DNA from 4 places in the Arthrobacter sp. FW306-07-I genome. Region 1 is predicted to be linked to each of the others. Evidence: riboswitches for the same ligand, from Rfam matches in the RefSeq annotation. Region 1 holds a riboswitch; each other region holds the start of a gene.
The links. A riboswitch is a leader RNA that binds a small molecule or an ion and turns the genes downstream of it on or off. The one in region 1 is predicted to bind thiamine pyrophosphate.

Region 1 (4,650 bases):
CATCAGCGAAGGCAATGAGCTGCGCCTCAAGGATGACAAGGGACGCCTGATCATCGTTCCGGGGAATGCCCTGGCGTACGTGGAAATCGGGGCAGAAGAGGTCCGCCGCGTGGGCTTCGGCCAGTTCTAGCCTGCGCCTGAAAGGGAGCATCCATGCTTTCGTTGACCATCGTGGTGCTGGTTGCAGCCGCCGGCGGTGTCATTGTCTGGGCCAATGACAAGCGCCATGCCAAGTACGGCGCCGTGCTGCCGGCGGGGATCGCCGTGGCTGTCGCGGCGCTGGCATGGATCATCCTCATGGCGGCCGGCTTCGGCTATCTGCCCGGCTTGACCTGGCTCCCCTGGGTCCTGCCCATGGTCCTTGGCATTGCTGCCGCCATCGGTGCTGTGGTCTATTTGGGCCGCACCCGCACCCGCCACGACATGGAGCGGCTGACCGCCATCCTGCGGCGCTAAGGCATCCGTAAACGGCCTGTGGCCACCACCCATCCGGGTGGTGGCCACAGCTGTTTAAGGTCCGCGGTCAGAGGAACTCCGCCCGGCCCTCCATTGCCGACGAGGCGAGGGCATGCTCCCTGCGGGGGATGCGCCCGGCCGCCCGGGCCATCCTGCCGGCGATCACGGCGTGTTTGAACGCCTCGCCCATAAGGGCGGGGTTCTGCGCCCGCGTCACGGCAGTGGCCAGCAGTACGGCGTCACAGCCCAGCTCCATGGCAAGGGCGGCGTCCGACGCCGTACCGATGCCTGCATCCAGGACCACCGGAACCGACGCACGCGAAACGATGAGCTCGATGTTGTGCGGGTTCAGGATCCCCAGGCCGGTGCCGATAGGGGCGCCCAGGGGCATCACGGCGGCGGCGCCGAGGTTTTCGAGCCGCAGCGCAAGTACGGGGTCATCGTTGGTGTAGGCGAACACCTTGAAGCCTCGGTTCACCAGCTGCTCCGTGGCTTCCACGAGCTCCACGGCGTCCGGCAGGAGGGTCTGCTCGTCGGCGATGACCTCGAGCTTCACCCAGTCCGTTTCCAGGGCTTCCCGCGCGAGTTCCGCTGTGAGCACAGCATCCCTGGCGGTGAAGCAGCCGGCGGTGTTGGGCAGCACCCGGATCCCGTGGTCCACCAGCAGCTGGAACAGCGAGCCGGTTTCGGCGGGTGAGTAGCGCCGCATGGCCACGGTGGTCAGGGCGGTGCCGGAGGCCAGGAGTGCTGCGCCCAGGCCATCCAGGCTGGGCGCCCCGCCGGTGCCCATAATGAGGCGGGATTCCAGGGCGACGCCGTCAATCACCAGGGCGTCGCCGGCACCGGGGTTTCCGGCGGGGTTGATGGTGCTGGTTTCGGTCATGGCGTCAGCCTCCCTGTACTGCTGTAACGAGTTCGATGTCGTCGCCCTCGGCGAGCGCCGTGGCGAACCATTGGCTGCGCGGCACCACCTGGGCGTTATGGGCGACGGCGACGCCCAGCTTCCCGCCGTCCGTCGCCTGCCCGTTGTCAGCCAGCGGGCGTCCGGTGACCTGGCTGACGAGTGTGGTGATGGAGGCGCCGTCGGCCACCGTGTGCGGGTTTCCGTTGAGGGTGATGTTCACGCTGTTTCCTTGGTGTGGGTGCCATTGTCGTGGAGGCCGTGGGTGGCCGTTCCCAGGCCGGAGAACCGGCCCGGGCGGAAGGGGACCCAGCGGGGGTCGGCTTTTCCGTCGAGCAGATCCGTGCAGATCGCTGCTGCAGCGGGTGTGAGCAGGACGCCGTGCCGGAAAAAACCGGTGGCGATGATGAGCCCCGGAACGTAACCGGCTTCCGTTGCGGACCCTTCGCTTCTTAAGGCCAGGTCCACCGGCACCCTTCCCAGCAGCGGCGCATTGTCCGGGGTTCCCGGGCGGGCCCGGGCCGTGCACTCCAGAAGTTCGAGCTCGGCGACCGCGGGCACCAGCGCCTGGGCATCGCGCAGCAGCTGGTAGACGCCGCCGGCACTGACGGCGTCGGACAGGGCGTCCTCGCGCTGGGTGGCTCCGATCACCACGGTCCCGTCCCGGCGCGGAACGATGTACACCGGAACTCCGTGCACCAGTCCCCGCACCGTTGCGGTCACCAGGGGCTGGAGGTGGCCGGGCACTGCAAGCCGGAGGATGTCCCCGTGGACGGGACGCAGGGGCAGCTCGAGGCCATGGGGGAGGTCCGCGAGCGCCCCCGCCTGCAGCCCGTTGGCCACCACGGTTTCCGCTGCCAGGACGGTGCCGCCACCGGCGAGCCGAACCCCCGTAACGATGCCGTCCTCCCACAACAGCCCGCTTGCCCGCTCCGGCACTGCGTAACCGTCCACTGCCCCTGCCACGGCCAGGTGGTGCGTTTCGCGGACGCCGCCGGCCAGTGCCAGCCGCAGGGCCGCCACCAGCCGGCGGGGATCCACCTGGTGGTCCCCCGGGGTATCGAGGGCGCAGGCGATGGCGGGGCTGAGGAGGGGTTCGCGTTTGCGGGCCTCCCGGACGGTCAAGGGTTCCACGGACAGCCCGCTCGCCTGTTGAACTGTGCGCAGGTCCATCAGGGCGCGGCGGTCGGCGGCGTCGGCACCCACGGCGAGTGTCGGCGTCGTGAGGTATCCGGAATCCGTGCCCGATGCATCGGCGACGGCGGCCGCGAATGCCGGCCACCGTGACGATGCCTCCAGCATGAGTTCCAGGAGGTCCTCCTCCTGGTAGTGCAGTTCGCTCACGGGGGCCAGCATGCCGGCGGCAGCCCAGCTCGCGCCGGAACCTGGCGCGTCGTCAATGAGGACGACGGAGCGTCCGGAACGCTGCACTTCCCAGGCGATACCGTGTCCCACCACTCCCCCGCCAATGACGGCGACGTCGGCACGAAGGGTGGAGGGAATGGACGCATCAACGGACGAGGGCTGGGTGGTGCCGGGGGTACGCATCTGGGTTCCTTCCCTACGCCGGCATTAACCGGATCAGGTCAAGCGGTCGGCTCTGACGCCCTCTCAGCCCGGCGCTTTGTGACAGCTGCCGCGGGCTCCCGCAGTACCTCCCCAGTTTAGAGGAATTAGGCTTGCAGGCATGAATGCGACCACCCCTTCCCTTCCCGCAGGTTCCCACGCTCCGGCCGGCGGAGTTGCCAATGCCGAGGTTGTCAACGCCCGCGACAGCGAGGCCCTCAAGGCTGCCCGCCTGTATCTCTGCACCGATGCACGGCGGGACCGCGGCGATTTTGCGGAGTTCGTGGACGCGGCATTTGCCGGCGGCGTGGACATCATTCAGCTGCGCGACAAGACCATCGAGGCAGCCGAGGAACTGGACCTTTTGGCTGTGCTGAAGGAAGTGGCGGTGCGGCACGGCAAGCTGTGGGCGGTCAACGACCGCGCCGACATCGCTGTGCTTTCCGGGGCCCCGGTGTTCCATATCGGCCAGAAGGACCTGCCGCTGGCGGCCGCACGCACGCTGGTCGACGGCAACGCCGCCATCGGACTCTCCAGCCATACACCCGAACAGGTGGATGCCGCCCTTGCCGCAACTGCCGCACCGTCCGGGCTGGACTACTTCTGCGTGGGCCCCGTCTGGGCTACGCCCACCAAACCCGGCAGGGCCGCCGTCGGTCCCGAACTGGTCAAGTACGCGGCCGAGGCGTCACGGCAGGCTGCGGACCCGGTGCCCTGGTTTGCCATCGGCGGCATCGACCACGGCAACGTCCGCCATGTGGCGGAGGCGGGTGCGCGCAGGATCGTGGTGGTCCGGGCCATCACCGAAGCCCCTGATCCCGCCGCCGCTGCTGCCTCCCTCCTCGACGCGCTGGACGCTGCCGGTTCCTGAGCCTGCTTAATCGCGGAACTTGGGGCTACGCTGAATTTTGTGTCACATCATCGGCTGGCTCCCAACGTCCACGACCATAAGAACGCCTTGGAAGAGGCGTTGGGCCTGCTGCGGACGGAGCTTGAGCTTCCGGGTCCTTATCCCGCCGAAGCCGTGGAAGACGCCCTGGCTGCCGTTGCGGCGCTGCAGCTGCCGTCCTACGACCTGACCGCCGTCGAGTTTGTCACCATCGACCCGGCGTCCTCCACGGACCTGGACCAGGCAGTGTTCATTGAATTGGACGGGGATGGCTACCGCGTGATGTACGCGATCGCCGATGTTCCAGCCTTCGTTGCGCCGGGAGGCCCCCTGGACGCGGAGACGCGGCGGCGCGGACAGACGTTCTACGCTCCTGACGGCCGGATCCCGCTTCACCCGGAGATCATCAGCGAAGGGGCCGGGAGCCTGCTGCCCGGCCAGGAGTGTTCGGCCTTCGTCTGGGATTTCACGCTCGACGGCGAAGCAACCGTACTGACGGTCAGCGTCCGTCGCGCGCGGGTCCGCAGCCGCGACAAGCTCAGCTACCGGGGCGCCCAGGCAGCCCTCGACGCCGGGACCGCCCCGCCCGTGCTCCAGCTGCTCCGTGAGGTGGGCCTGAAGCGGGTGGCACTGGAACGGGCGCGTGAAGGTGCAAGCCTGAACATGCCTGAGCAGGAGATTGTCCAGCTGCCCGACGGCGGCTACCGGATTGACGCTGTTCCACAGCTTCCGGTGGAGGACTGGAACGCGCAGATTTCGCTGATGACCGGGATGGCGGCGGCGCAGCTCATGCTGGAGGGCAAGGTGGGCATCCTGCGCACCATGCCGGCCCCGGACG
Region 2 (4,650 bases), on a different replicon from region 1:
GCTACTATTCCGCCGTGACCAGCACCTACCGAACCGACCTGCTGGAACGCTTCTTCGGACGCGTTCCTCAGCTTCCACGGGTAGTGCCCTCTGACGAACCGGCCGGAAGCGTGCAAAGTGGGTGGGGAATTGACGGGGCGCTCCTGGGAGCAGGTGCAGGTGATAACGCCGCAGCAGCCCTGGGACTGGGCGTCCGGCCCGGCGAAATCGTCGTCTCGATCGGAACCTCCGGAACCGTCTTCACCACAACACCATCCGCCGTCCCGGATCCGACCGGGGCGGTCGCCGGCTTCGCGGACGCCACGGGCAACCAGTTACCCCTCCTGGCCATGCTCAATTCCGCCCGGGTCATGACCGCGACCGCCTCAATGCTTGACATAGACCTGTCGGCACTTGATTCCCTCGCAATGGCCGCCGACCCGGACGCAGGAGGGCTGACATTCCTTCCGTATCTGGACGGGGAGCGGAGCCCCAACCTTCCCCACGCGACCGGATCCCTGACCGGACTGCGCAGAAGCAACATGACCCCGCAGAACCTCGCCCGCGCCTCCGTTCTGGGTGTACTCAATTCACTGGCCGACGCCATCGACATTCTTAAACAGTCCGGTGTGGCGCCGGATAAAGTGCTGCTGATCGGCGGAGGATCGAAGTCCAGGGCACTGCGCCAGGCCGCAGCCAGCATTTTCGGGATGCCCGTCGAGATCCCGACAACCAAAGAATACGTGGCGCTAGGGGCTGCTAGACAAGCGGCATGGGCCGCCTCCGGAAGCCTTCCCGACTGGCACCGAAGCGTTGAAGCGGCCTACGAACCCGACGGACACTGGGGCTCCGAGGCCCGGGGACGCTACATCGAGACACGCAAAAACGTCTACGGACTCTGAGCTACTTCTGAGTTCGATCTATAGAAGCTGCTCCCTGGAGCTGGCATGGAGACCATCGCCGGTTTTGGCGGGAGCAAGGATCGGGGCGCGTTGTACACAAGGGGGGACAGCCTATGAGCTGTGCAGAGGGCTCCACGTGCCCGCCAGCGTGCACAACCGGCCCAACCTCGGCTTCAGGGACATTTCATCTTTGGATCCGGTCCTCCTTGGAGGAGCCGACGAGGCGCTGCCGCACCTGTGGGAAGGCGTGGTGGGTCAGGAGAGTCGCCGGAACTGGCCGGGCTTCACATGTAGGAGGATGGGCAGCCCCAACTGAACGGGTGAGTCACCGATGGGTTGGTCGAGCAGTTCGTTGATCGATCTCTGCCCTTCCAGTTCCCCGGACTTGGTCCTTTCCATATCTTTCACCCTAGACGGCTGGGGCTGCCGTGGGACCTGAACCGCGCGGCCGGCCCAACCGCTGGCGTTCTCTGCCCGGAAAGCCCAGATCATTGAGGCAAGGACGGCGTTCGGAACTGGTTGCGGCGCGCTCTACCAGTTCTGCAGCCTGTTCCGACGTACCTGTTCCGACATATGGGTGTTCCGGTCCCTTGTAGGCGCAGCGCTCCGTGGCCAGGGGGATCCCTTCCCTCCGGTGTTCTTTGATGAGGGAACGTTCGAATTCTGCGATGACGCCTATACGGAAAGCATGACGTTAGGCCCTGGGGGAGTACCCACCCGTAAGTGGAGCGGGGGTGGGCCGGGGGCACCTGTCACGAGCGGGCGTCGAGGTAGTGCAGAATCGCCCGGGCCGTTTCCTCCGGAGCGCTGAGGTGGGGGCAGTGGCCGGTGGCATGGAGTTGCGTCAGGGTGCTGTGTTGCACATTCTTGTGCAGGTAGGCGCCCACTTCCGGCGGGGCAAGCCGATCGTCCGAGCACTGCAGAATCAGGCAGTTGGTGCGCACCTTTTTCAGTTCAGGGCGGGAGTCGGAAAAGAAGGTTACCCCGGCGAAGTGCCGTGCGATGGACGGATCTGTCCGGCAGAAGCTCACCCGCAGGTCCTCCGCTAATTCCGGCTCCTGCTGGTTGCCCATCACCATGGGCGCTACGGCCGCGGCCCAGGCGAAATAGTTGCTGTCTAGAGATGCCAGCAGGCCCTCGATGTCTTCCCGCGAAAATCCGCCCACGTAGCCGTCGTAGGGGTCATCCGTATGACGGGGTGAAGGGGCAAGCAGGACCAGGTGGGAGAAACGGTCCGGGTCCTGCACTGCCGCGATCATGGCAATCATCGTGCTGACACTATGGCCCACCAGGATGACGTTCTCAAGGCCGAGAGCGGCGCAAATCTCCAGCAGGTCCGACGCGTACCCGTCCAGGGTTCCGTACTTCTCCCAGTCATAGGCACTGATGTCCGAGTGCCCTGCACCAACATGGTCAAAAAGCACCAGCCGGTAATCATCAACGAAATAGGGCAGTAGCTTCCGCCACATCGCCTGATCGCAGCCAAAACCGTGGGCAAACATCATCACAGGCCCATCATCCCGGCCGAACATGGTGACATTGTTCCGGCCGATTACCGCAGCAGCTGCTTCGATCACGTTCACGTTCTCACTGACCCTCGCTAATTGGCGTCCTGCCCCAGACTATCCACGGGAAATAGAGAATCCCAGGGATCCTTCCACTATGGCCTTTAAGGTGACGTCGATTCAGCCCGTTACATGCCCAAGGCTCCGTCAACGTGCTTAGGCTCAGACAAGCTGACCGTGGTGACTCTATTCCGTCCACAGCTGGGGTCAAGTGGGGTTAGCCACGGCTGGAGGTCGGGAGCCGTTGGGGTAGCTCCCATTGCAGCAGTAGCCCCGGGTGTGGGCGCAGGCGGGACCAAGCCTTTCAGTGGCCCCGGATCCAAGTTCCTCTTTCTGGACCCAAGTCAAGACGCCCGGTGCCAGGTTTGGGTGTGCCCTATTCGGGCGGTGTGAGCTGTCATCCAGATCTCTACTTTCAGTAGACCATCTTTTTAAGAGGGCCTGCTGTCCGAGATCTCCACGGCAGCTCAAGAGAGTTGCTGCGGCGATCTCAGACAGCGGAATTAGTGGATTCTTCTACGCTGCCAAGGCTGGTTGTTGATAACCCAGATGACCAACGCCCCGGAAGCACTGTCAGTGGGGGCCTGTTGCGTCTCGCCGACTGCTCTGTAAGGTTGGTCACATCCACACGGGGGCCCTGGTGCAGGGGCTGAGATCGGGCTGATGCAGTTCGTGACCGTTGAACCTGTCCGGGTCATGCCGGCGAAGGAAGTAGGAAATCACTCATGAACGCCATGAATTCGCATTCGCTCGCGTATGCCCATGACCCGGAACACGCCATTAGCGTCCCTGTCACGGAGATCGCTTTGGAGGATTCGCCGAACGGGGTGAAGAATCCTCCCTTCACGGTCTACCGGACAGCGGGGCCTGGCAGTGATCCGGTGATGGGCTTGGAGCCGTTCCGGTCCGAATGGATCGAATTGCGGGCCGATACCGAGCCTTACGGTGGCCGGGAACGGAACCTGCTCGATGACGGCAGGTCCGCGGTGCGGCGCGGTGCTGCGTCGGCCGAGTGGAAGGGTGCCCAGCCTGTTCCCCGGCGTGCCGTCGACGGCAGGACCGTCACCCAGATGCACTACGCCAAACGGGGCATCATCACCCCGGAGATGCGGTTCGTGGCGGTGCGGGAGAACTGCGACGTTGAACTGGTCCGCTCCGAAGTCGCCGCCGGCCGGGCGATCATTCCGAACAACATCAACCACCCCGAGTCCGAGCCGATGATCATCGGTAAGGCGTTCCTGGTGAAGATCAACGCCAACATCGGCAACTCTGCGGTGACCTCCTCCATTGCCGAGGAGGTGGACAAGCTGCAGTGGGCGGCCCAGTGGGGCGCCGACACGGTGATGGATCTCTCCACGGGCGATGACATCCACACGACCCGTGAGTGGATCATCCGTAACTCTCCGGTCCCGATTGGCACGGTGCCGATCTACCAGGCGCTGGAAAAGGTCAACGGGCAGGCCAACGAGCTGACGTGGGAGATCTACCGGGACACCGTGATCGAGCAGTGCGAGCAGGGTGTGGACTACATGACCGTCCACGCCGGGGTCCTGCTCCGGTACGTTCCGCTGACCGCCAACAGGGTGACCGGGATCGTGTCCCGTGGCGGGTCGATCATGGCCGGCTGGTGCCTGGCGCACCATCAGGAAAACTTCCTCTACACGCACTTCGACGAACTGTGCGAGATTTTCGCCAAGTACGACGTCGCGTTCTCCCTGGGTGACGGTCTGCGCCCGGGTTCCACGGCGGATGCCAACGACGCGGCCCAGTTCGCTGAACTGGACACCCTGGCCGAACTGACCAAGCGGGCCTGGAAGTATGACGTGCAGGTCATGGTCGAAGGACCCGGTCACATCCCGTTCCACCTGGTCCGTGAAAACGTCGAACGTCAGCAGGAACTCTGCGACGGGGCACCCTTTTACACCCTGGGGCCGTTGGTAACCGATGTTGCACCGGGGTATGACCACATCACCTCCGCGATCGGGGCCACGGAGATTGCCCGGTACGGCACCGCCATGCTGTGCTACGTCACGCCTAAGGAGCACCTCGGGTTGCCGAACAAGGATGACGTGAAGACCGGAGTGATCACGTACAAGATCGCGGCCCATGCAGCGGATCTCGCCAAGGGCCACCCGGGCGCGCATGAACGCGACGACGCCCTCTCTAAGGCCCGGTTCGAGTTCCGGTGGCGCGACCAGTTCGCG
Region 3 (4,650 bases), 340 kb from region 1:
GACCCGGCTCAGGCGGACCAGACGTACAGTCCGGTCCGTTCTGAATCGTCGATTCCGGCGGCGAGCTGCGCCAGTTGCTGCACATAGGTCCGGGCCTGGCCTGTGTCGAAGGGCATGTCCTCCTGGGCGGCCCACTGTTCGGCAACGTCGTCGAGGACGTTGCCTTCGCCTTCGGTTTCGTATGAGAGCAGATCCGCCAGGGCGCGGACCATAGCCGGCGGCACGGCGAGGAGCGAATCGCTGGCAACGTCCACCATGGTCAGCTCGTAGTCGGCGCCGCCCGCGTGGACGGCCGTTCCCGCCAGGTCGCCCAGCTGCTCAACCTCGAAGTCGCTGATTCCCTGGATCCGCACCGCATGGGCGGCAGGGCCGCCAGCCGCGGAGCCGCTGCCCTCGTCGAGGATGCCGGCGCGTTTCAGCGCGGCGTCATGGGTGGCGACAAAGATCTCGGTGAAGCCCATGGGGTTGCCCTTCTTCCGTTGGCGGGACAGCGCGCCGGGCGCTGCCCGGCCGTACGGGATCAGCCTAGTAGTTGCCCGCCTGCCCGCGCACGCCGGACCCTTTCTGTGCTGCCCCGCCGTGCAAACGGGGGCCAAGTCCACCCGTCAGCGGACGGCTACCCGGATCCGGTTGCGCCACGGGTCCTCGAAGCGGAGCTCGGCACCGGTGTGGTGCGAGGCCACTCCGGCAACCTTGAGGCGGTCCGCCAGCGCCCCGACGTCGTCCCCTGAAGGAACTTCAATCAGCACCTCACCGAGCCCCAGGGTGTCCTTGCGCGGCCCGGCACCGCGGCTGTTCCAGACGTTCATTGCCATGTGGTGGTGGTAGCGGCCGGCGGAAACAAACAATGCCTGCCCGTGCCAGCCGGCCGTCTTTTCGAAGCCGAGGGTTCCCACGTAGAAGTCCCGGGCGGCCTGGACGTCACCCACCTGGAGGTGCACGTGGCCAACGCCTGCGGTTGTCCGGCGCTGGCCTTCCAGCGACTCTTCGGTGAGGTACTGCTCCAGGTAGCGCTGCGGCGGGAGGGCAAGGCTGTCCATGACGACGTCCGTCCCGTTCCAGGACCAGTTGCTGCGCGGGCGGTCCCAGTACAGTTCAATGCCGTTGCCCTCGGGGTCGGTGAAATAGAAGGCCTCGCTCACCAAGTGGTCGGCGCTGCCGGTGAAGGACCGCGGCTCGTACTGGGCGGCCGTGGCGACGGTGGCGGCCAGGGAAGCCTGGTCTTCGAACAGCAGGGCGGTGTGGAACAGGCCCGCCTCTCCCCTGCCGGGAATATGCAGTCCCGGCGCCGGGGCCAGGTGGACCAGCGGCCTGCCGAGCCGGCCAAGGTAGAGTCCGCCGTCCTGCTCAGCCACCACCTCGAGTCCCAGCGCGCGCTGGTAGTAGTCGGCCATGAGCTTCATGTCGCCCACCTTGAGCATCACGGTGCCCATGGCGAGGTCGGCAGGAAGAAGATCCTGGCTGCTGGCTGCTGCGGTCATTGATGGCTCCTTGTGTTGGAGGCCGTCCCAATGGCGGCCTGTCACACATTAAAATTACTTGAACCTTCAATTTATTCCAAGTCCCCAAGGGCCCTCTGGTCAGCGGATGATGCGGCCGCCCAGCACCACATGCTCAAGCGACCTGATGGTCTCCGGCACGGCCCGGGGGTCTTCCCGGCACACCACCGCGTCGGCCCGCGCTCCTTCCGCCAGGACGCCCGCCCCCAGCCAGGTCCGGGCGGCCCAGCATGCGGCATCCAGTGCTGCAGTCATTGGCAGGCCGGCGCCGTGCAGTTCAAGGATTTCGTCCGCGATCCTGCCGTGGCGGATTGTGCTGCCGGCATCGGTTCCGGCAAAGATGCGCACGCCGGCTGCGTGGGCCTCGGCCACCCGTTCCAGCCTGCGTTCCCACAGGGCGCGCATGTGGGCGGCGTAGCGCGGGAACTTGGAATCCGCCTGCGCCGCGATGTCCGGAAAGGTGGCGATATTGATGAGGGTGGGCACGATCGGTATGCCCTGTTCGGCGAACCGGGGCAGGTGGCGGGGCAGGAGGCCCGTGGCATGTTCAATGCAGTCGATTCCGGCATCCAGCATCAGGTCCAGGGTGTCCTCGGCGAAACAGTGGGCGGTCACCCGGGCACCTTCGTCATGCGCTGCCTGGACGGCGTCACGGACGACGGCGGCGGGAAAGGAAGGGGCCAGGTCACCGGCGCCGCGGTCAATCCAGTCCCCCACCAGCTTGACCCAGCCGTCGCCGTCGCGCGCCTGCTTGCGGACGGCCTCCACGAGGCCCTCCGGCTCCACTTCCTCCGCGAAGCCGCGCAGGTAGCGCCGCGTTCGGGCGATGTGCCGCCCGGCACGGATCAGCAGCGGGAAATCCCTGCCGCCCTGCATCCAGCGGGTGTCGGCCGGTGAACCGGCGTCACGGACCAGCAGGGTTCCTGCGTTGAGGTCAGCCAGGGCCTGCTCCGCAGCCGTGGCGGCTTCAACGGGGCCGCCCGGTCCCAGCCCGATGTGGCAGTGCGCGTCAACGAAACCCGGCAGTACCCAGCCATGGAGGACCCTGCCCGGCTCCTCCGCAGGCTTGTTGAAGCTGAGCCTGCCGTCCACTGACCAGAGCCCGTTCCGGACGGTGTCCGGACCGGTCAGGACCGGTCCGCTGAATTCAATCACTTGTGGCATCAGGACTTCCTTTCGCTGCCCGGACAGGCTAGCACCGCGGATTGTGACAACGCCGTCCCAGGGGCCTGTGGTAGCTTCGTTCCTGACCACACGGGTGCCCCTGCAGGGGCTGAGATCGGGCTGACGCGGCCTGCGACCGTTGAACCTGTCCGGGTAATGCCGGCGAAGGAAGTGAGTATTCCCTTGAGTACACAAAACACCCAGTTGAACGCTGCCCAAATCCAGGCAGAAACAAGAACGGACGCTCAGACAACACTCCAGGCGACCCAGTCCCTGAAGTCGCATTCGCTGGCCTTCATCGAAGATCCCGGCGCCGGGATCCGGGTGCCGGTAACGGAAATTTCCCTTGAGCCATCCCCCAACGGCCGGCCCAACGAACCGTTCCGCACCTACCGGACAGCGGGGCCGGGCAGCGACCCCGTCCGGGGCCTTCAGCCCTTCCGTTCGGAGTGGATTGAGGCACGGGCAGACACCGAGGCGTACACCGGCAGGGAGCGCAACCTGCTCGATGACGGCCGCTCGGCAGTCCGCCGGGGTGCCGCCTCTGCAGAATGGAAGGGCGCCCGGCCGGTGCCCCGCCGCGCCGTCGACGGCCGGACAGTGACGCAGATGCACTATGCCCGGCAGGGCATCATCACCCAGGAAATGCGGTTCGTGGCGCTGCGGGAAAACTGCGACGTCGAGCTGGTCCGCAGCGAGCTGGCCGCCGGCCGCGCGATCATCCCCAGCAACATCAACCATCCCGAGTCCGAGCCGATGATCATCGGCAAGGCCTTCCTGGTGAAGATCAACGCCAACATCGGCAACTCCGCGGTCACCAGCTCCATCGCGGAGGAGGTGGACAAGCTGCAGTGGGCCACCCAGTGGGGCGCCGACACCGTCATGGACCTGTCCACCGGCGACGACATCCACACCACCAGGGAATGGATCATCCGGAACTCCCCCGTCCCCATCGGGACAGTGCCGATCTACCAAGCCCTGGAAAAGGTCAACGGCGAGGCCAACGCGCTGACATGGGAGATTTTCCGCGACACTGTCATTGAACAGTGCGAGCAGGGCGTTGACTACATGACCATCCACGCCGGCGTGCTGCTGCGGTACGTCCCGCTCACAGCCAACCGCGTAACGGGCATCGTCTCGCGCGGCGGCTCGATCATGGCCGGCTGGTGCCTGGCCCACCACCAGGAAAACTTCCTGTACACGCACTTCGATGAGCTATGCGAGATCTTCGCGAAGTACGACGTTGCGTTTTCCCTGGGTGACGGTCTGCGCCCCGGTTCCACCGCTGACGCCAACGACGCCGCCCAGTTCGCGGAGCTGGACACGCTGGCCGAGCTGACGCAGCGCGCCTGGGAATACGACGTGCAGGTGATGGTGGAAGGCCCTGGCCACGTCCCCTTCCACCTGGTCCGGGAAAACGTCGAGCGCCAGCAAGAGCTGTGCAAGGGCGCGCCGTTCTACACCCTGGGCCCGCTGGTGACTGATGTTGCCCCGGGCTATGACCACATCACGTCGGCCATCGGTGCCACCGAGATTGCCCGGTACGGGACCGCGATGCTCTGCTACGTCACCCCGAAGGAACACCTGGGCCTGCCCAACAAGGACGACGTGAAGACCGGCGTGATCACCTACAAGATCGCCGCCCATGCTGCGGACCTGGCCAAGGGCCACCCGGGCGCGCACGAGCGGGACGATGCGCTGTCCAAGGCCCGTTTCGAGTTCCGCTGGCGGGACCAGTTCGCGCTGTCCCTGGACCCTGTCACCGCCGAGGCGTTCCACGATGAGACGCTGCCGGCCGAGCCCGCCAAAACGGCGCACTTCTGCTCGATGTGCGGGCCTAAGTTCTGCTCCATGCGGATCAGCCAGGACATCCGTGATGAATTCGGCTCCGCGGAGGCCCAAGCGGCGCTTGCCGGCGTGGCATCGGGGATGCGGGAGAAGAGCGAGGAGTTCCTGGCCGCGGGCGGCAAGGTGTACCTGCCGGAGC
Region 4 (4,650 bases), 420 kb from region 1:
CTCGCGCCCTTTTTATGTGCCATCTGAAATGCCTGCCTTTAAAATTCTGGGGAATCTGTTGGAAAACCTGAACAGTAACCGGTGGGTTACTTGATGCCGGTGATCTTGACCTTGGTCAGTTCCTGGCGGTGACCCTGGCGCTTCTTGTAGCCGGTCTTGTTCTTGTACTTCTGGATGACAATCTTAGGACCACGGAGGTCCTGGAGGATTTCAGCCGTAACAGTTACCTTGGCCAGGTCAGCGGCGGCGGAGGTGACTTTGTCACCGTCAACCAGGAGCAGTGCGGGCAGCTCGATGGTGCTGCCGGCTCCACCGGCGACGCGGTTCAGGGTAACGAAGTCTCCAACGGAAACCTTCTCTTGGCGGCCGCCTGCGCGGACAATCGCGTACACCACTTGGGAACTCACTTCTCTCGACGTTTATTACAAAATTTGCGTGCGGCACCCGGCTCGGAAATTGGCTGGGATCCCGCTGTGCCTCAACGCCGTGGATTCCCCGGGGAAATCCGTGAGCCGTCCCGGTGGAGCAGTCCGCTTGTTATACACAGCAGAATGCCCCAGGGTCATAACCCAAGTGTTGGCGTAAGCACCGAAGATCCAGAATACGCTAAATCCGTCCACGGCCGCAAATGAGGCTGGTTCCGGCGGCCCCGCTGTGGTAGTAACCACAAACCCGGCGGGCAGCACCGCAACCATGCCACTCCATCATAGCGGCGGCGCTGCCGGCAGCGGTCAGGAATGAAGTCTCGGCGCGTCGAAGAATTCCACTTCCAAGCGGCAGGACTGCTTGAACGCGGTGACCATCGCTGCTCTTTCATGGTCCGACGCTTTCCGCCCCGCCCCATCCACGATGGCGATGGCCCGGCGGGTGGCTTCGGCGAAGCCCTCGTCGGCGTAGGTGCGCAGCCACGCCGCGTAGGCGTGCCCTTCAGGCTCACAGCTGGAAAGGAACTGGGAGTGCAGCTTCCTGCCCACCTCGGCGTAGAGCCAGAAGCAGGGCAGGACGGCTGCCGCCAGGACTGCGTAGCTGCCCGACGCCGATGCTGCTGTGAGGTGGTCAACGTAGGCCTTGGTGACGGGGCCCAGGCCGCCCTGGACCGGCCGTGTGCTGAGCCAGGAGCGGTGGAGTTCCGTTTCCACTTCGAGGCAATTCTGGGCCGATCCTGCCCAGAACAATTGTTCGGCCTCCGAGGGGGCCAGGGCGCTGGTGCGGGCCAGAACGCGGGAGTACCCGTTGAGGTAAAGGGCGTCCTGGGCCAGGTAGTAGGCGAAGTCCTTCTCGGCCAGGTCTCCCGCGGCCAGGCCGCGGATGAAGTCAAGCGCGTAGATGTCGTCGAGGTCCTGTTGGGCTTCCGTCCATAGCCGGGCCGCGAAGCCGCCTTCCTGCAGTGCCGGCCGCAGATGGTGGAAGTGGTGCACTGGCCCGTTCCCCCGGCCCACTGACAGCTGGCCCGAGTTCTCGAGGGCGCCGGCCAGCCAGGGCTTGACGGTCCGCAGTGTTGCTTCCCAGTCGCCCAGGCGTGCCTGCACGGTTGCCATTGCGGAGGAAAGGGAGCATCCCGTGCCGTGGCTGTTGCGGGTGGCAATACGGGGTCCCGGGACTTCCACTATCTCCTCCCCGAGCAGGCCCGCGGTGTTGACCAGAGCGTCCGGACAGCGCTCCCCCGCCAGGTGCCCGCCCTTGACCAGGATTGTGGCCCCGGTGGCATCGGCCAGGCGCCTGCCCTGGGCCAGCGCCTCATCCCAGCTCTCCGCAGGGGCAGCGCCCATCAGCATGGCAAGCTCGGGCAGGTTGGGGGTGATGAGGTGGGCAAGGGGCAGCAGTTCCCGAAGTGCCGCTTCCGCCGATTCCTTCAGCAGCCGGTCGCCGCTGGTGGCAACCATCACCGGATCGAGAACCACGACGTCGGGACGCACCTTTTCGAGCCAGCCGCGCACAGTGCGGATCACTTCCCTGTCACCCAGCATGCCGATCTTGACGGCGTCGATGTTGATGTCGTCGCTGACGGCATCCAGCTGCTGGGCCAGGAAAGCGGCCGGAGGAACGTGCACGGCCTGCACGCCCTGGGTGTTCTGGGCTGTGAGGGCGGTGATGGCGGCCATGCCATAGCCGCCATGCGCGGCGATGCTCTTAAGGTCTGCCTGGATGCCCGCTCCGCCTGACGGGTCCGAGCCCGCGATGGAGAGGACGCGTGGAACGTCACGGCCTGCCGGCAACGCAGTGGGTGCATCGAATGCAGCTGGCAGGGGCATGGAAAGGGTTGAAGACAAGAGACATCCCTTCGCCGGTACTAGCCGGACAGGTTCAACGGGTGTGGATCTCAGCCGGCCTTTTGCGCGGCACCCCGTGTCGGTTTCCAGCCTAGCCGCTGGGGCGTATTCCCAGGAAAGGTGACAGCACCTGCCGCAAAGGGGTGGGTGCCGCACGCAGGAGTCCCCGCCCTGGGACTGTTCCCCGTGTCATTCACCGGGGAACCGTCCACAAAGCGGGGACTCCTGAATGTGTCTTTGTTGCCTGTCCGGGGCTTCCGGCTTACAGCTCCGAAGCCGGGACGCCGACGCCGAGGATAATCGGTTCCGCTGCCGCCTTGCCCGGTTCGGCGGTGGCCTGTGCCTTATCCATTTCCGGGGCCTTGGCCGCGTGCGAATGGCCTCCGGCAGTCGACTGGACGTTTTCGTGGTGCTGGACGGCGGTCTCGTTGGCGGCACCCTGCGCACGGCTGGCACCCCGGTGGCGCCGCGGACGGCGCTGCCGGGACTGTTCCAGCGTGTGGTCCGAATAGTCCTTTTCGCCTGGAACTTCCACCGCGGTGCGGGCTTCCGCTCCCCCGGCTTCAGCCCCTGATTCCGGCGTGGCCGGTGCCGGTGCGGACGGTTCGGCTGCCTGCGGCACCTCCGCGGTCCTGGCCGGAGCGTCCTCCACGGACGACGCCGGCTGGCCCAGGTGGGCGAACGCTTCAGCGAGCCGGTCCAAGGTGAGAGCCGGCTTGGGCTGCTGCTCCTCCGCATGCTCCACGAACGGAAGCGGGACTTCCTCGCCACCGAATGTCAGGACAGCCGCCGGACGCGTGGGGGCGTCGGCGTCGTGTTTCTCCTCCGCCGGAGCCGGCGCAGGCGGGGCGGCGGGCACCTGCCGGGTTGCCGCCACCTCTTCGTCGTGCAGGTGGGCGGCGTGGGCAGCAGCGGCGATGTTGGCCAGGGCAAGGCGGGTTGCTTCTGCCTTGGCATGCCGCTCAGCGTCCGTAGGGTCCGGGTGGACGGTGTGGACCTGGACGGCAGGAGCCGGAGCGGCCTCGGGCTGCTGGCCGTTGCGTCCGCGCCGCCGCTTTCGTTCGGAACGTGCGCCCGGCTGGTTGTTGTCGGTCCGCTGGCTTTCGGTGCGGTGGGCTTCCGGCCGGGCTTCGGGCCGGTTGTCATTGCGCTGGACGTGGTGGTGCTCGGCGGCCACGACATTGGCCCTGCGGTGCTCCACGGGATCGTCGTGGGTCACCACGCCGCGGCCGGCGCAGGCCTCGCACTGCTCGCCGAAGACTTCCAGGAGCCCGGTGCCCATGCGCTTGCGGGTCATCTGGACCAGGCCGAGAGAGGTCACTTCGGCAACCTGGTGCTTGGTCCGGTCGCGGCCCAGGCATTCCACCAGGCGGCGCAGCACCAGGTCGCGGTTGGATTCGAGCACCATGTCGATGAAGTCGATCACGATAATGCCGCCGATGTCGCGCAGCCGCAGCTGGCGTACCACTTCCTCGGCAGCTTCGAGGTTGTTCTTGGTGACGGTTTCCTCGAGGTTGCCACCGCTGCCGGTGAACTTGCCGGTGTTGACGTCCACCACGGTCATTGCCTCGGTGCGATCGATCACCAGGGAGCCGCCCGAGGGAAGGAAGACCTTCCGTTCGAGGGCCTTGTGGATCTGCTCGTCGATGCGCCAAGCGGAGAAGATGTCCTGGTCCTTGGTCCACTTCTCGAGGCGGCCCACCAGGTCCGGGGCCACGTAGGTTACGTAGGCCTCGATGGTGTCCCAGGCTTCCTCGCCCGAGACGATGAGCTTGGAGAAGTCCTCGTTGAAGACGTCGCGGACCACCTTGATGGTCAGGTCCGGCTCGCCGTAGAGCAGTTCGGGGGCCAGGATCTTGGTGGAGGCCGACTGGCTTTCGATGCCTTCCCACTGGGCCCGCAGCCTGTTGATGTCGTGCGTGAGCTCTTCCTCGGAAGCGCCCTCGGCGGCAGTGCGAACAATGACGCCGGCGTGCTCGGGCAGGCGGTCTTTGAGGATGCGCTTGAGGCGGTTCCGTTCGACGTCGGGCAGCTTGCGGGAGATGCCGGTCATGGACCCGCCGGGTACGTACACCAGGTAGCGTCCGGGCAGCGAGATCTGGCTGGTGAGGCGGGCACCCTTGTGGCCCACGGGGTCCTTGGTGACCTGGACCAGGACGGTATCGCCGGACTTCAGCGCGTTTTCGATGCGGCGCTGCTTGCCCTCGAGGTTCACCGCTTCCCAGTTGACCTCGCCGGCGTACAGGACCGCGTTGCGGCCGCGGCCGATGTCCACGAACGCCGCTTCCATGGACGGCAGGACGTTCTGGACCTTGCCCAGGTACACGTTGCCGATCAACGAGTCCTGCTGGGTCTTGGATACGAAGTGCTCGGCCAGCAC

Region 2: it holds a riboswitch for thiamine pyrophosphate, as region 1 does, so the genes downstream of both, thiC (phosphomethylpyrimidine synthase ThiC) here and thiO (glycine oxidase ThiO) in region 1, are expected to answer to the same signal.
Region 3: it holds a riboswitch for thiamine pyrophosphate, as region 1 does, so the genes downstream of both, thiC (phosphomethylpyrimidine synthase ThiC) here and thiO (glycine oxidase ThiO) in region 1, are expected to answer to the same signal.
Region 4: it holds a riboswitch for thiamine pyrophosphate, as region 1 does, so the genes downstream of both, thiD (bifunctional hydroxymethylpyrimidine kinase/phosphomethylpyrimidine kinase) here and thiO (glycine oxidase ThiO) in region 1, are expected to answer to the same signal.

Annotation. Positions count from the first base shown of each region.
Region 1 is NZ_CP084550.1:2,953,988-2,958,637, forward strand. Features, by position in the region: gene LFT46_RS13600 (DUF3107 domain-containing protein) at 1-130, shown strand, start outside; gene LFT46_RS13605 (hypothetical protein) at 154-456, shown strand; gene LFT46_RS13610 (thiazole synthase) at 524-1,339, opposite strand; gene thiS (sulfur carrier protein ThiS) at 1,344-1,580, opposite strand; gene thiO (glycine oxidase ThiO) at 1,577-2,905, opposite strand; TPP riboswitch at 2,899-3,017, opposite strand; gene thiE (thiamine phosphate synthase) at 3,045-3,794, shown strand; gene LFT46_RS13630 (RNB domain-containing ribonuclease) at 3,834-4,650, shown strand, end outside.
Region 2 is NZ_CP084551.1:92,197-96,846, forward strand. Features, by position in the region: gene xylB (xylulokinase) at 1-881, shown strand, start outside; gene LFT46_RS21100 (hypothetical protein) at 1,137-1,280, opposite strand; gene LFT46_RS21110 (alpha/beta fold hydrolase) at 1,634-2,458, opposite strand; TPP riboswitch at 3,065-3,174, shown strand; gene thiC (phosphomethylpyrimidine synthase ThiC) at 3,172-4,650, shown strand, end outside.
Region 3 is NZ_CP084550.1:2,617,140-2,621,789, forward strand. Features, by position in the region: gene LFT46_RS12140 (hypothetical protein) at 9-461, opposite strand; gene LFT46_RS12145 (VOC family protein) at 606-1,481, opposite strand; gene LFT46_RS12150 (amidohydrolase family protein) at 1,581-2,663, opposite strand; TPP riboswitch at 2,744-2,851, shown strand; gene thiC (phosphomethylpyrimidine synthase ThiC) at 2,847-4,650, shown strand, end outside.
Region 4 is NZ_CP084550.1:2,532,343-2,536,992, forward strand. Features, by position in the region: gene rpmA (50S ribosomal protein L27) at 1-23, opposite strand, end outside; gene rplU (50S ribosomal protein L21) at 87-395, opposite strand; gene thiD (bifunctional hydroxymethylpyrimidine kinase/phosphomethylpyrimidine kinase) at 732-2,252, opposite strand; TPP riboswitch at 2,260-2,357, opposite strand; gene LFT46_RS11725 (Rne/Rng family ribonuclease) at 2,533-4,650, opposite strand, start outside.